3 regions of the Streptomyces gobitricini genome follow, and region 3 is predicted to be linked to each of the others. Evidence: riboswitches for the same ligand, from Rfam matches in the RefSeq annotation. Region 3 holds a riboswitch; each other region holds the start of a gene.

Region 1 (4,348 bases), on a different contig from region 3:
GCGGCGAGGGTCATCGAGGGGTCCTCCGGGTGCGGTACAGCACGAGTACGAAGGCGGGCACGCCGATCAGCGAGGTCATCACGCCGACCGGCACCTCCTGCGGTTCGATGACGATCCGGGCGACCGTGTCGATCCACACCAGGAACACGGCCCCACCGAGCGCCGCGGCCGGGAGCAACCGGCCGTGCCCGGGGCCGACGAGGGCGCGCGCGGCGTGCGGCAGCACCAGGCCGACGAAGCCGATGGCACCGGACGAACTGACCAGCGCGGCCGTGAGCAGCGCGGTGACGCACAGCAGGACCAGCCGGGCACGGGCGACGTTCACGCCCAGGGTGGCCGCCGCGTCCTGACCGAAGGCGAACGCGTCCAGGGTCCTGGCGTGGCCGAGGCAGACGGCCAGCGCGATCACCAGCGCGGCGAGGCACAGCCACACGTCCGTCCAGTCGGCCCCGCCCAGCGAGCCCAGCAGCCAGAACAGCACGCCCCGGGTGGTCTCGGCGTCGGCCGACGTGACCACGATGAAGGAGGTCAGCGCGGAGAACAGCTGCATCGCGGCGACGCCGGACAGGACGACGCGGTCGGTGGTGCCGCCGAGGGTGTGGCTCAGCAGCATCATCGCCGCGAACGAGCACAGGGCACCCACGAAGGCACCGCCGGAGACCGGCAGCAGACCGCCGCCCACGCCCAGGACGACCACGACGACGGCTCCGGTGGAGGCGCCGGACGAGACGCCGAGGACGAAGGGATCCGCCAGCGGGTTGCGCAGCAGCGACTGCATCACCGCTCCGCACAGCGCCAGCCCCGCTCCGCACACGGCGGCCAGCAGGGTGCGCGGAAGGCGGAGGTTCCACACGATGCCGTCGCGGATGGGGGTGAGCTCCGAGACATCACCCCCGAGGTGCGCGGCGACGACGGACCAGACGTCGCGGACGTCGATGTCCGCCGGCCCGATGGTGATGGCCAGGGCCATGGACAGGGCGAGCGCGGCGAGCCCGCCGGCCGCGCGCAGCAGCGCCGCGGTCACTTCGCCAGGCCGAAGCCGCGCAGCGCGGCCGCGACCTGTTCGACGCCCTCCACGGTACGGATCGTCGGGTTCATGGCCTGGCCGCTGACCAGGACGTACCGCTTGTGACGGACGGCGTCCATGTTCCGGGTGACCGGGTTCGACTCCAGGAACTCGATCTTCTTCGCGGCGCTCTCCCCGCTCTGCGCCTTGCGGGTGAGGTCACCGATCACCAGCACGTCGGGGTCGCGGTCGGCGACCGTCTCCCAGTTGATCTGGGGCCACTCCTCGGTGGTGTCGTCGAAGACGTTCTTGGCGCCCAGCTCCTTGGTGATGATGCCGGGGGCTCCGCAGCAGCCCGCCATGTACGGGGACTTGGCGTCGGAGAACCAGTACAGCAGGGTGACGTCCGAGGCGTCGAGGCCGGCGGTGGCCCTGGTGACGCGGGACGTGAGCCGCGCGACCAGATCCTCGCCGCGCTTGTCCTCCCCGAAGACGCGGGCGAGGTCGCGCACCTCCGCGTACACGGTGTCCATCGTCAGCGGCTCGGTGCGGACGCCGTCCCCGTCGCCGCTGTTGTCCTTGCCCAGACAGTCGGACGGCGAGAGGTACGTCGGTACGCCGAGCTTCGCGAACTGCTCGCGCGTCGCCACGCCGCCCTTCCCGAGGGTGGAGGCGAACGACGCGGCGACGAAGTCGGGTTCGGTGTCGAGGACCTTCTCGAAGGACGGGTTGTTCTCGGCGAGGCGCTCCACGCCGGCATTGGCCTTCTCGAGGCCCTTCATGACGGGGTCGGTCCAGGTCGCGGTCCCGGCCATCCGGTCCGCGAGGCCCAGCGACAGCATGATCTCGGTGGTGCCCTGGTTCAGCGAGACCGCGCGCCGGGGCCCGTCGCCCCGGATCTCCACCTTCTCCCCGCAGTTGTCCAGCGCGCGCGCCGCGGCCTGCGGCGCGGTCGCCGGCCGGGCGGAGGCGCCGCACCCGGTCAGCAGGAGGGCCCCGCTCAGGAGCACGGCGAAAGAAGCGGTCCGGCGCGTGATGGGCACGGCGTTGTTCCTAGCGTCGGGGGCCCATGCGCGGAGCCCGTGCGTACGGTGCTGCCAGCAGGTCTTCGGACTCGGGGTCATCCGGACGAGGCGCCTTCCCGAGCCGGTGGTCCGGCCCAGTGGCTTCGTGCCCCGCCCGTCGCCCTCACCGCTGCGCGTCAGTTCCGGGTTCGCACCGGATTCCCTGACTCACGTACACACGCAAGGCATGTAAGGAGTTCAACTGGCTGGCGCAAATTACCACACCCGCGGATCCCGGCGAACTCGACGGTGTGTCCCACTTCGGAGCAACCGGCGCTCGGGCACTGGACAGCCCCGTACGCGGACGACGGAGGTGGCGCCACCGGGGTCGGCGCCAAGAAGCCGCGGACTCCACGGGACGTACGAGGCCCGTGGGCGTCCGCGGTGGCGGGACGAGGAGCGCGGGGCAGCGAGGCGTTCGGTCCTTCGCGCTCGCCGAGGAGCGGCTGACCACGCGGGCGAAGACGATTGCCGCGAGCGTCAGGCCCCCGAGCGCCGCGACCGTGCCCGGATACCCGGCCCGGCCGCACGTGGAGCGGCCGCCGCCGGGGTGGAGGGCTCACCCGGATCCGGGTCGGTCCCTGTCCGGTCGGCAGCGCTTCGAAAGCCCAGCTTGGGTCCGGCTCACGCCCCGGAACCCGCCACCCCCGCCCACCAGGTCTCCGCGTGTGACCTGCGCCGTCTGTAGGCAGTGTTCGTCGCGGCGGCGGAGCGCCATGTGTCCCGAGCGCCCCCGCCGCATTCGAGCCTGCCTCAACCGGCCCGCCGTGTCGTCGCTGAACGCGCCAAGGAGTTGACCACGCGCGCCGACGTCCCCGTGCCCGCCGTGGGGGAGAGCCTGAGCCCCGGTGCTGGCGGTGGCGGGCCGCCCGTACGCGCCGCTGACCTAGTGGCCGCGGGGGGCGTACATGATCACGGCCATCCCGGCCAGGCACACCAGGGCGCCGACGACGTCGAAGCGGTCGGGCCGGTAGCCGTCGGCGACCATGCCCCAGGCGATCGACCCCGCGACGAAGACTCCACCGTACGCGGCGAGGACCCGGCCGAAGTCGTCGTCGTGCTGCCAGGTCGCCACCACCCCGTACAGGCCCAGGGCGATGGCCCCGGCGCCGATCCAGATCCACCCTTTGTGCTCGCGGATGCCCTGCCACACCAGCCAGGCGCCGCCGATCTCGAACAGGGCGGCGACGACGAAGAGAGCGACGGAGCGGGCGACAGTCATACCTGGCGACCCTACCGACGGACCGGGGACACGAGCTCCAGCGGGTCGACCGGCGCCGGGCGGGCACGCTCCCGCCCTGTGCGAGCGGCGGGCACACCCCCGGTGGCGCACCTGAGCCCGGGCGCCGGTCGGGCGCGCCGGCCCGAGTGTCCTGTCGTCCGGAAGCGGCGCGCGGCACGCTTTGGCCCGGCGCCGGCGAGACGGTCGGCCGGTGGGCCCGTCGGGCGGTGTGGGCGTACGGCCGCCCGGGTGCCGCCGGCGGGGCTCTGGTCAGGCGCGTCGCCGCGGCGTCACGCGCGTCGCGCGGCCCATACGGTGCGTTCGGTACGGACGGCGAGGTCGCCGCGGCGCAGGACGCCGAGGGGGCTGTCGGTGTCGAGCAACTGGTCGAGCGCGACGAGGTCCTCGGCGGAAAGAGCGGGGGCGGCGCTGTCGCGCAGGTGCTTCAGGCTGCTGAGCGCGTACCGGCCGACCGCCGTGCCACGGGAGCCGTCGACGTTCACAGTGATCGCGCGCTCGTCCTCGACGGTGAACCCGGCGGAGGCCAGCTTGGTGCCCCAGTCGGCACCGCGGTGCGGCACGTGCGCGGCGGCGTGGTGCGCGAGGGCGGCGTGGCAGCGCTCCTCAAGGCCGGGCCGCCCCTCGGGAGCGTTGACGGGCAGGAAGCGCGGGAAGCCGGCCGTCTCGACGACGGCGAACAGCCCGCCGGGTGCGAGCAGGGCGCGAACCTCGCGCAGCGCGCGGTCGGGGTCGGCCAGGTGGTGCATCGACGCCGACGCCCACACCAGCTCGGGCCGGTCGAGCTCGGGCCAGTCCCCGTCGAGGTCGGCCCGCACCGTGCGCACCCGGTCGGCCACACCGAGCGCCTCGGCCCGTTTCCGCAGCCGGCCCAGATGGCCGTCCGACGCGTCGACGGCCGTCACCTCCGCTCCGGGGAAACGCGCGAGCAGGGCGAACGTGCCGGCCCCGGTGCCGCATCCCAGGTCGGCGATGTGGCGCGGGTCCCTGTCGACGGGCAGCCACGCGGTGATGGACGCGAGGTGCTCGGCGAACACC
Region 2 (4,348 bases), on a different contig from region 3:
CCTCGTACGCGGCGAGCATGATCCGCTCGGCGATACGCGTCGACAGGGCACGCGCCTCGGCGGAGTCGAACGGCAGCTTCAGCTTGAAGAAGACGTCCTGGAGACCCATCGCGCCCAGACCCACGGGACGCCACCTGGCGTTGGAGCGCCCGGCCTGCTCGGTCGGGTAGAAGTTGATGTCGACGACCCGGTCGAGGAAGGTGACGGCCGTGCGGACGGTCTCGTCCAGCCGCTCCCAGTCCATCGAGTCACCGGACACGAAGGCGCCCAGGTTCACCGAACCCAGGTTGCAGACGGCGGTCTCACCGTCGTCCGTGACCTCCAGGATCTCGGTGCACAGGTTGGACGAGTGGACCGTGTGGCCCGGCTCGGCGGTCTGGTTGGCCGTACGGTTCGAGGCGTCCTTGAACGTCATCCAGCCGTTGCCGGTCTGGGCCAGCGTCCGCATCATCCGGCCGTACAGCTCGCGCGCCGGCATCGTCTTGCGGGCCAGCCCCCCGGCCTCGGCGGCGCGGTACGCGGCGTCGAACTCCTCGCCCCACAGGTCGACCAGCTCCGGCACGTCGGCCGGCGAGAACAGCGACCACTCGGCGTCGGCGTTGACGCGGCGCATGAACTCGTCCGGGATCCAGTGCGCCAGGTTGAGGTTGTGCGTACGGCGGGCGTCCTCGCCCGTGTTGTCGCGCAGCTCCAGGAACTCCTCGATGTCCGCGTGCCACGTCTCCAGGTACACCGCCGCCGCGCCCTTGCGCCGCCCGCCCTGGTTCACGGCCGCCACGGAGGCGTCCAGCGTCTTGAGGAACGGCACGATGCCGTTGGAGTGCCCGTTGGTGCCGCGGATCAGCGAACCGCGCGCCCGGATGCGGGAGTACGACAGGCCGATGCCGCCCGCGTGCTTGGAGAGCCGCGCGACCTGGTGGTAGCGGTCGTAGATGGAGTCCAGCTCGTCCAGGGGCGAGTCCAGCAGGTAGCACGACGACATCTGCGGGTGGCGCGTGCCGGAGTTGAACAGAGTGGGGGAGGAGGGGAGGTACTCCAGCCGGCTCATCAGCCGGTACAGCGCCTCGACCTCGCCCAGCGCGCGCGCCGAGTCGTCCTCGGCCAGCCCGGCCGCCACCCGCAGCATGAAGTGCTGCGGCGTCTCGATCACCTTGCGGGTGATGGGGTGCCGGAGCAGGTAGCGGGAGTAGAGCGTCCGCAGCCCGAAGTAGCCGAACCGGTCGTCGCCGGCCGGGTCGACAGCCGCGTCCATCCGGTCCGCGTGCAGCGTCACGAACGCGGCCGTACGGTCCGCGATCAGACCCTCCCGGTGACCCACGGCCACCGACGCCGAGAACGACACCGCGCCCTGCCCGGCCGCCTCCTCCGCGATGGTCCGGGTCAGCAGCCGCGCCGCGAGCCGGGAGTACGCCGGGTCCTCGGAGATGAGCCCGGCGGCCGCCTCGGTGGCGAGCTCGCGCAACTCGGCCTCGTCCGAACCGGCGTGCCGGCCCCGCAGGGCGGCGGCGGCGACCCGGCCGGGGTCGGTGTCGGACAGATCGGCGGTCAGATCGGTCAGGGTCCGCAGCAGTACGGTCCCGGGTCCGTCGTCTCCGTGGCTCTCGATCGCTGAAACCGGACCGGCTGGCGCGATGGTCACGTGGGGGCTCTCCCTCGCTCGGCTCGGGGCCACCGGCGGAGCGGGCAGGGGAGCGGGCACGCCCGGGCACAGGGCGTGGAGCACCGCGTCCACCGGCCCATTCCGCGAGGCCCGGACGTCTGGGCACCCGGTCCGGAGGGTCCGGGTGCGCTGTCGGCAGGTCTTCGGACTCGTACGTACACAAAGGCACACCAACACACCGTTGCGGGACAGTTCCGGATTTCCACCGGATTCCCCTGCGGCGACAGCGAGCACGAGCATACATGTGGGGGGCGGCTGTTGAGTCACCCCCCACATGTTGTGTCTTCCGTGGCTCAGAACTCCAGCGCGTAGGTGGAGAGCGTCACGCCCGGAGTGGGCTGCCAGTCCCGTTCGGGGGTCCGGACGAACCCCAGCCGGTCATGGATCCGGTGCGCCGCCCGCATGGACGCCCGCGTGGACAGCACCAGCCGCGCGCACCCCTCCACCTCCCGGGCCCGCTCCACACACGCCCGTACGAGCGCCTCGCCCGCGCCCCGCCGACGCGCCTCCCGTGCCACCGCCAGCATCCCGAGCTCCGCCTCCCCGGCCCGCGCGAGGCCGGCCCACGGGCCGCCGCCCTCCGCGACGAACGTCACCCCGCCGAGCACCCGTCCGTCCTCCCCGACCGCGACCAGCACCTCCGCCTCCGCGGCCCGCCGGGGCACGTCCCGCAGCTCGATGAGGTACTCGTCGCTCTCCCCGAAGGCCAGCAACCCGTCGCCGAGATAGGCCTGGGCCGTGACCTCGGCGAGCGCCCGGTGTTCCTCCGGCCGTACCGGCCTGATGGTGATGTCCATGGTCCGAGTGTGGAGGGGTACGGCGACGGGCCGCCGCATTTCCGTCCCCGGAAACACGGCGGCCCGTCGTGCGGTCACCCGCTCAGCAGCAGCGGAACCCGTCGCGGGGGTCCACCTCCCGCGCGTCGGTGCGCCTGCGCTCGAACTCGCGGCGGGTCATGACCTCGGCGCCGGGATCGCGGGAGCGGGTGTGGGCGACGTACTTGTCGTACGTGGCCTCGCCGGACACCTCGCGGACGTACCAGCGGACCCAGGCCGCCGCGCGCCGCAGCCGGCCGCCCGGCCCCCCGGCCGCCGCGGGGCTCACCTGGAGCCGGCCCCGGCCGGTACGCCGTCACCGCTGCCGCCGTCCTTGGGGACGCCGCCCTCGGGGCCGAGCCCGGCCGCGGCCAGCTCGGCCTTCTCCGCCGCGGTGGGGAACAGTCCGGCCGGAGCGATGATCCGGGACTCGGTGTACGGGGCCTCCGAGAGCTTGATGCCGGCGGGCCGGGTGACGGCCCGGTAGCAGACCCGTCCCGCGTCGGCGATCACCACGATGATGAGGAGGGCGAAGAGGGCGGAGAGGATCCCGTCGATCGTGGAGTTGGTGACGACGGTGTGCATCTCGTCCATCGACTTGGCGGGGGGCAGCACCTGCCCGGAGTCGATGCCCGCCTGGTACTTCTCGCGCTGGGCGAAGAAGCCCACCCGGGGATCGCCCGAGAAGATCTTCTGCCAGCTGGCGGTGAGGGTGACGGCCACGTCCCAGGCGAGCGGCACCCCGGTGACCCACGCCCACTTCAGGCGGCCGGACTTGACCAGCAGGGTCGTACAGACGGCCAGCGCCACGGCGGCCAGCAACTGGTTGGCGATGCCGAACAGCGGGAACAGCTGGTTGATGCCGCCCAGCGGGTCGTGCACACCGACCCAGAGGAAGTAGCCCCAGCCGCCGACGACGACCGCGCTGGCGAACCAGACGCCGGGCTTCCAGCTGACCTGCTTGAACGGCTTGTAGACGTTGCCGAGCATGTCCTGGAGCATGAAGCGGCCCACGCGGGTGCCGGCGTCCACCGTGGTCAGGATGAACAGCGCCTCGAACATGATGGCGAAGTGGTACCAGAACGCCTTCATGGCGGTACCGCCGACGACGGCGGAGAAGATCTCCGCCATGCCGAGGGCGAAGGTCGGCGCGCCACCGGTCCGGGACAGCAGCGACGCCTCCTCGACGTCCGCCGCGGCCTTCGCCAGCTGGTCGGGGGAGATGGTGAAGCCGAAGTTGGACACCGCCTCGGAGGCCGACTGCACCGTCGTCCCCACCACGCCGCTCGGCGAGTTGATGGCGAAGAAGAGCCCCGGGTCGATGATGGACGCCGTGATCATCGCCATGACGGCGACGAAGGACTCGGTGAGCATGGCCCCGTACCCGATCATCCGGATCTGGGTCTCCTTCTGGACCATCTTCGGGGTGGTGCCCGAGGAGACCAGGGAGTGGAAGCCGGAGAGCGCGCCGCAGGCGATGGTGATGAAGACGAACGGGAACATCGACCCGGCGAAGACCGGACCGTCCCCGCGGCTCGCGAAGTCGGTGACGGCCGGCATCTTCAGGGTCGGCAGGGCGACGAAGACGCCGACGGCGAGCAGCGCGATGGTGCCGACCTTCATGAAGGTCGAGAGGTAGTCGCGGGGAGCCAGCAGCAGCCACACCGGCAGGACGGAGGCGAGGAAGCCGTACACGATCATCCAGATGACCAGGGTGCCCGGCTCCAGGGTGAAGGTGTCGGCGAGGGAGGACTCGGCGACCCAGCCGCCCGCGACGATGGCCAGGAGCAGCAGCGCGACGCCGATGACGGAGACCTCGGTGACCCTGCCGGGGCGCAGCACCCGCAGATAGACGCCCATGAACAGGGCGATC
Region 3 (4,348 bases):
ACCCCGACCTCGTACAGCGCGCCGGGCAGCGACTTCAGCAGCCGCGCCGGGTTGGCGAGCGCGTTGGCGGCGCCCACGCAGATCAGCAGCGTGGCCAGCTTCGCCCCGTCGTACAGCGCGAACACCAGTTGCTCGGCCGTCACCCGGCCCCCGATCCGCACGCCCCGCGCCCAGTCGGGCAGCGGCACTTCGGGGAGCGTGACCAGCACGCGCGTACCGGGAATGGGGGAACCGAGGAACACCGAGAAGACCAGCCGGATCACCAGGACCGCCAGGCCCAGCTTCACGAACGCCCCGTACGAGCGGGCCCACGGCGCGTCGGTGCGGCGGGCCGCCACCACGTACCCGGCGACACCGACCAGCAGGCACAGCAGCAGGGGGTTGGTCGTACGGGACGCGGCGGCGGCCAGGCCCAGGGCCCACAGCCACCAGGCGCCCGCGTGCACGGCGTTGGAGCGGTTCGCCTCGGGAGCGCGCGGGTTCAGCGGGTTCATCGGCGACGGCGGCGGGCCTGCCACACGGCGGCGGCGCCCAGGACCGTGACGGCGGCCACTCCGGCGACCACCCCGACGGACGGCCCCGGTTCGGGGTCCGTGACGGGGCGGGACCCGGACGAAGGTGCCGGGGACGGTGCCGGGGACGTGGCCGGGCCCGGTCCGCCGGGAGCCGACGACACCCGCTCCCCGCAGCCCGTCCTCGGGTAGCCGGCGATCGCGCACAGCAGCGCCTGGCTGTCGTACCGCAGCGGCTTCGCCACCGCCGCGAGGGCCTCCGCGCCGGTCGCGTCGGTCCGTACCCGCGCGCACGCCGTCCGCGGCGCGGGCGGCGGGCCGGTGCCCTCGGCCGCGTCCGCGACCGTACCGAAGTCGATGACGACGGCGACCCGCTTGGTGCCGTCCTCCGCGGGTGTCGCCCCGCAGATCGCGGCGAAATCGGGTGCCCGGCGAGGCTGTTGGGCGTCCTGCGAATCGGCGCTCACGGCGAACCGGTAACCGTTGACGTCACCGTCGGCGGGCCGGGCGGTGGCCGGCCCCAGCGTGGCGTACGTCCACCCGCCGCCCCCGCTCTCCCAGAACGACCAGTAGCGGTAGCCGGCCGCCCCGGCCGTCCCGGGGAGGCCGAGCAGCACGGCGCAGACCGTGAGGAGCAGGACCGGGAACCGTGCGCGCGTCACGGCTGCCGGTTCCGCTTGCGGCCGCTGAGCAGGAAGCCGATGCCCGCGCCGGCCACCAGGAGGATGGCGACGGCCGGCCAGACGTCGAAGCCCGGGTCCTCCTCCTCGGTCCTGTCCTCCGGCCTCTCCTCCAGGGGCAGCGACTTCGGCGCCGGTCCGGTCGCGTTGAGCCGCTGTACGAGGTCGACGCCGCCGAAGTCGCGGGCGTCCGCGCCCACCGCGTGGGCGGCGAGGACGAGCTGGGCGTAGGCGGCGGGGCCGCTCTCCTCGGCCCAGGCCGCGGAGTTCCGCTTCAGCCACTCCAGGGCGCGGGTCGCCGTGTCGATGTGCCCGGCCGCGCCGAGGGCGATGACGGCGTCGGCCGTGTTGCCGAAGTCCGGCCGGGGCGCGGTGGTGGCGGCGCCCGGCATCGGCGGCAGATCGAGGTGGCCGGTGCCCGCCAGGGTGCCGACCAGATGGGCGGCGCCGTTGCGGGCGGCACGCTCCACACTCGGTTTGTCCCCTGCCGCGCAGGTCGGCTTCTGCTCCGGCCTCGCCCCCCGCGTCTGGAGGTCCTTGCCGAGCCCGGCGAGCACGGCGGCGGCGGTGGCGTCGTCGTTCGCGACGAGCGCGCCGGTCTTCGCGTCGGGCTGGTAGGCGAAGGCGCCCGCGCCCGCCTTGGCGTCGCAGGGGATCGCGAGGCCGAGCAGCGTGTCGTAGGGCGTCTTGCCGCCGCTGGACCGGATGTCGCCGGGCCGGTGGCCGGTCGCGGCGAGGGCGCTGACGACGATCGACGTGGAGTTGGCGTCGCTGGGCGCGCCGGGGTTGTAGCCCCAGCCGCCGTCCTCGTTCTGCACGCCCTTCAGCCAGGCGGCGCCCGCGCCCATGGCCTTGCTGACCGGGTCGGTGCCGGGCTCGGCGGCCTCCGGCTTGTCGACGCCGGACAGGGCCTGGACGGCGACGGCGGTGGCGTTGGTGTCCAGCGGTGTCTTCGGGTCGCAGGTCCTGGCCGGATCGGGGCGGTAGGAGGCGAAGCCGCCGCTGTCGCACTGCTGGTCCAGCAGCCAGTCCACCGCCTTGCGGTTCGGTTCGACGCCCGCCACCTGCTGGGCCATGAAGGCGAGCGACTGCCGCCACACACCGTCGTAGGCCGGGTCCTTGGTGCCGTACAGACCGGCCGGGACGACGGGGGAGGGGGCCGGTGACGGCGCCGCGTGGGCGGCCGGGGAACCGCCGGACAGCAGGACGGCGGCCGCGGCGAGCGCGGCGGCGCCGTGGCGTACGCGAACGGTGGTCATGGCTTGGGGCGGCCTCTCCTGCGGGGGCCGGGCACCGGCACGCGAAAAGGCACCAGGCTCCGGCCCCGTATTCCTCGACGGTGCCGGCCACCGGGCGCTGGGTCCCGATGACGCGAGCCGAACACGTGCTCGTGCGGGGCATTCCGGCTCACCGCCGGACGGCGGTCTCACGGCTGCGTGGTCAGCGCCGGATTCGCACCGGCTTCCCCCCGTACGGGCATGATGACGACGCGCTCACTCTACCGGCGGGTCAGGACGGCTCACACGCGACGTACGTCACGGGGCCGCTGCCCGGGTATGGCCCCGGCGCGCCCCGGTGAGCGGCTCGCCGGACGCGATCTCCCGGTCGGGCAGGGCGGGCCGCGCGGGGGGTGCGGCGGACCCGCCGGGCGGCGCGGACCGACCGGAGCGGGCGATGCGCGGAGCGGGGCGAGGGGCCGGGACGGACGCCGACGAGGGGCCCTGGCGGCGGTGGAGGGGCCCCGGGGAGGCGGCCGCCCCGCCCGGCGAAGCGCCGAATGAGCGGCGAAGGGACGGCACGCGGAGCCCGTCGTCGCGCGGGCCGGCCCTTCCTCTGCGAAGCTCGATCCTGATCACGGGGGCATGGGGCCCGCGTGCACAGCGGATTGGGGTATTCGTGCGCAAGGCGATTGCGGTGTCCCCTGCTCGAGCGAAGTCGGGAGGTTGGGGGAGGGCGGCCGCGGCCGCCGGTGTGGTGCTGCTGGTCGCGGGCTGCGGCGGCGGTTCCGACAAGGAGACGGGGACCCCCGCGCCCCCGTCCGGCGCCACGGCCCCGGTGGGGGCGGGTGCGGAGGCCGAGGCCGGTGGCGGCCCGGACGCCGCCGCGGTGACCGAGGAGATCTCGGCCGCGGCCACGGCTGCGGGCTTCACCGAGGAGCCCTCCGACGAGGACGTGCCCCCGGCCCTCAAGCCCTGCATGGTCTCCTGGCAGGTCGACGACGAGAAGGTCACCGACTCCGAGAAGTCCTACGACGACACGGTCGCGGCGCTCGCCAGGAGCGGCTGGAAGGAGTCGCAGAAGTTCGACCACAAGGGCTCGGTCATCACGTCGCTGGACAAGGGCGGCTGGACGGTGAAGGCGAGCCACCACGGTCAGGGCGGCTTTCTGACGGTCTCGTTCGTCGCCACCGACAACGGACCGGAATGCGAGAAGCTCTTCAAGGAAGACCTGGAGAAGAACAAGAACGCGCGGTAACCGTCCGCCGCGCCGACCGGTCAGACCGAGCCGGACGCCCCGGCCCCGGCCGCGTCTCCGTACCCCGCCCCGTCTCCGTGCCCGGCCTCGCTTCCGGCCCCGGCAGCGGCGCCGGGCGTGTCCGGGGACGTCAGGTCGATCAGGCGGCACACCGTCTCGATGTCGGTCCGCACCTGGGCGATCGACGCCCGTCCGGACAGCCAGGTGATCAGTGCCGAGTGCCAGGTGTGCTCGATCACCCGCACGGCGGAGAGCTGCTGCGGCGTCGGGCGCTCCAGCCCCGTCGCCTCCAGGATGATCGCCGTCGTCTGCCGCGAGACGGTGTCCACCTCCGGGCTCACGCCGCGGTCCGCGAACGTCAGTGCCCGCACCATCGCGTCCGCGAGGTGCGGCTCGCGCTGGAGGGCGCGGAAGGCGCGCATCAGGGTCTCGGCGACCCGCTCCGAGGCGGCCTCACCGGCCGGGGGCCGCTTGCGCAGCGTCGTGTGCAGGTGGTCCAGCTGGTCCTGCATGGTGGCGACCAGCAGATGGATCTTGGACGGGAAGTACCGGTACAGCGTGCCCAGGGCGACCCCCGCCGCCTCGGCGACCTCGCGCATCTGGACCGCGTCGAAGCCGCCCCGGCCGGCCAGCTGCGCGCTGGCGTGGAGGATTCGGCGGCGGCGCGCCTCCTGGCGCTCG

The links. Region 3 has a riboswitch for cobalamin ahead of ABD347_RS01190 (SCO2321 family membrane protein). Riboswitches for the same ligand answer to the same signal wherever they lie in the genome.
Region 1: linked by a shared signal. The riboswitch ahead of ABD347_RS17265 (ABC transporter substrate-binding protein) and the one ahead of ABD347_RS01190 (SCO2321 family membrane protein) in region 3 are both predicted to bind cobalamin.
Region 2: linked by a shared signal. The riboswitch ahead of ABD347_RS27150 (ribonucleoside-diphosphate reductase subunit alpha) and the one ahead of ABD347_RS01190 (SCO2321 family membrane protein) in region 3 are both predicted to bind cobalamin.

What each region holds. Positions count from the first base shown of each region.
Region 1 covers NZ_BAAASR010000018.1:419,812-424,159, reverse strand. Annotated here, with positions in the region: gene ABD347_RS17275 (ABC transporter ATP-binding protein) at 1-14, opposite strand, end outside; gene ABD347_RS17270 (FecCD family ABC transporter permease) at 11-970, opposite strand; gene ABD347_RS17265 (ABC transporter substrate-binding protein) at 1,021-2,049, opposite strand; cobalamin riboswitch at 2,089-2,292, opposite strand; gene ABD347_RS17260 (YnfA family protein) at 2,957-3,292, opposite strand; gene ABD347_RS17255 (class I SAM-dependent methyltransferase) at 3,583-4,348, opposite strand, start outside.
Region 2 covers NZ_BAAASR010000039.1:3,234-7,581, reverse strand. Annotated here, with positions in the region: gene ABD347_RS27150 (ribonucleoside-diphosphate reductase subunit alpha) at 1-1,639, opposite strand, end outside; cobalamin riboswitch at 1,778-1,900, opposite strand; gene ABD347_RS27145 (GNAT family N-acetyltransferase) at 1,954-2,457, opposite strand; gene ABD347_RS27140 (YbdD/YjiX family protein) at 2,540-2,764, opposite strand; gene ABD347_RS27135 (carbon starvation CstA family protein) at 2,761-4,348, opposite strand, start outside.
Region 3 covers NZ_BAAASR010000002.1:57,163-61,510, reverse strand. Annotated here, with positions in the region: gene ABD347_RS01200 (energy-coupling factor transporter transmembrane protein EcfT) at 1-494, opposite strand, end outside; gene ABD347_RS01195 (SCO2322 family protein) at 491-1,174, opposite strand; gene ABD347_RS01190 (SCO2321 family membrane protein) at 1,171-2,451, opposite strand; cobalamin riboswitch at 2,568-2,688, opposite strand; gene ABD347_RS01185 (hypothetical protein) at 3,107-3,667, shown strand; gene ABD347_RS01180 (TetR family transcriptional regulator) at 3,688-4,348, opposite strand, start outside.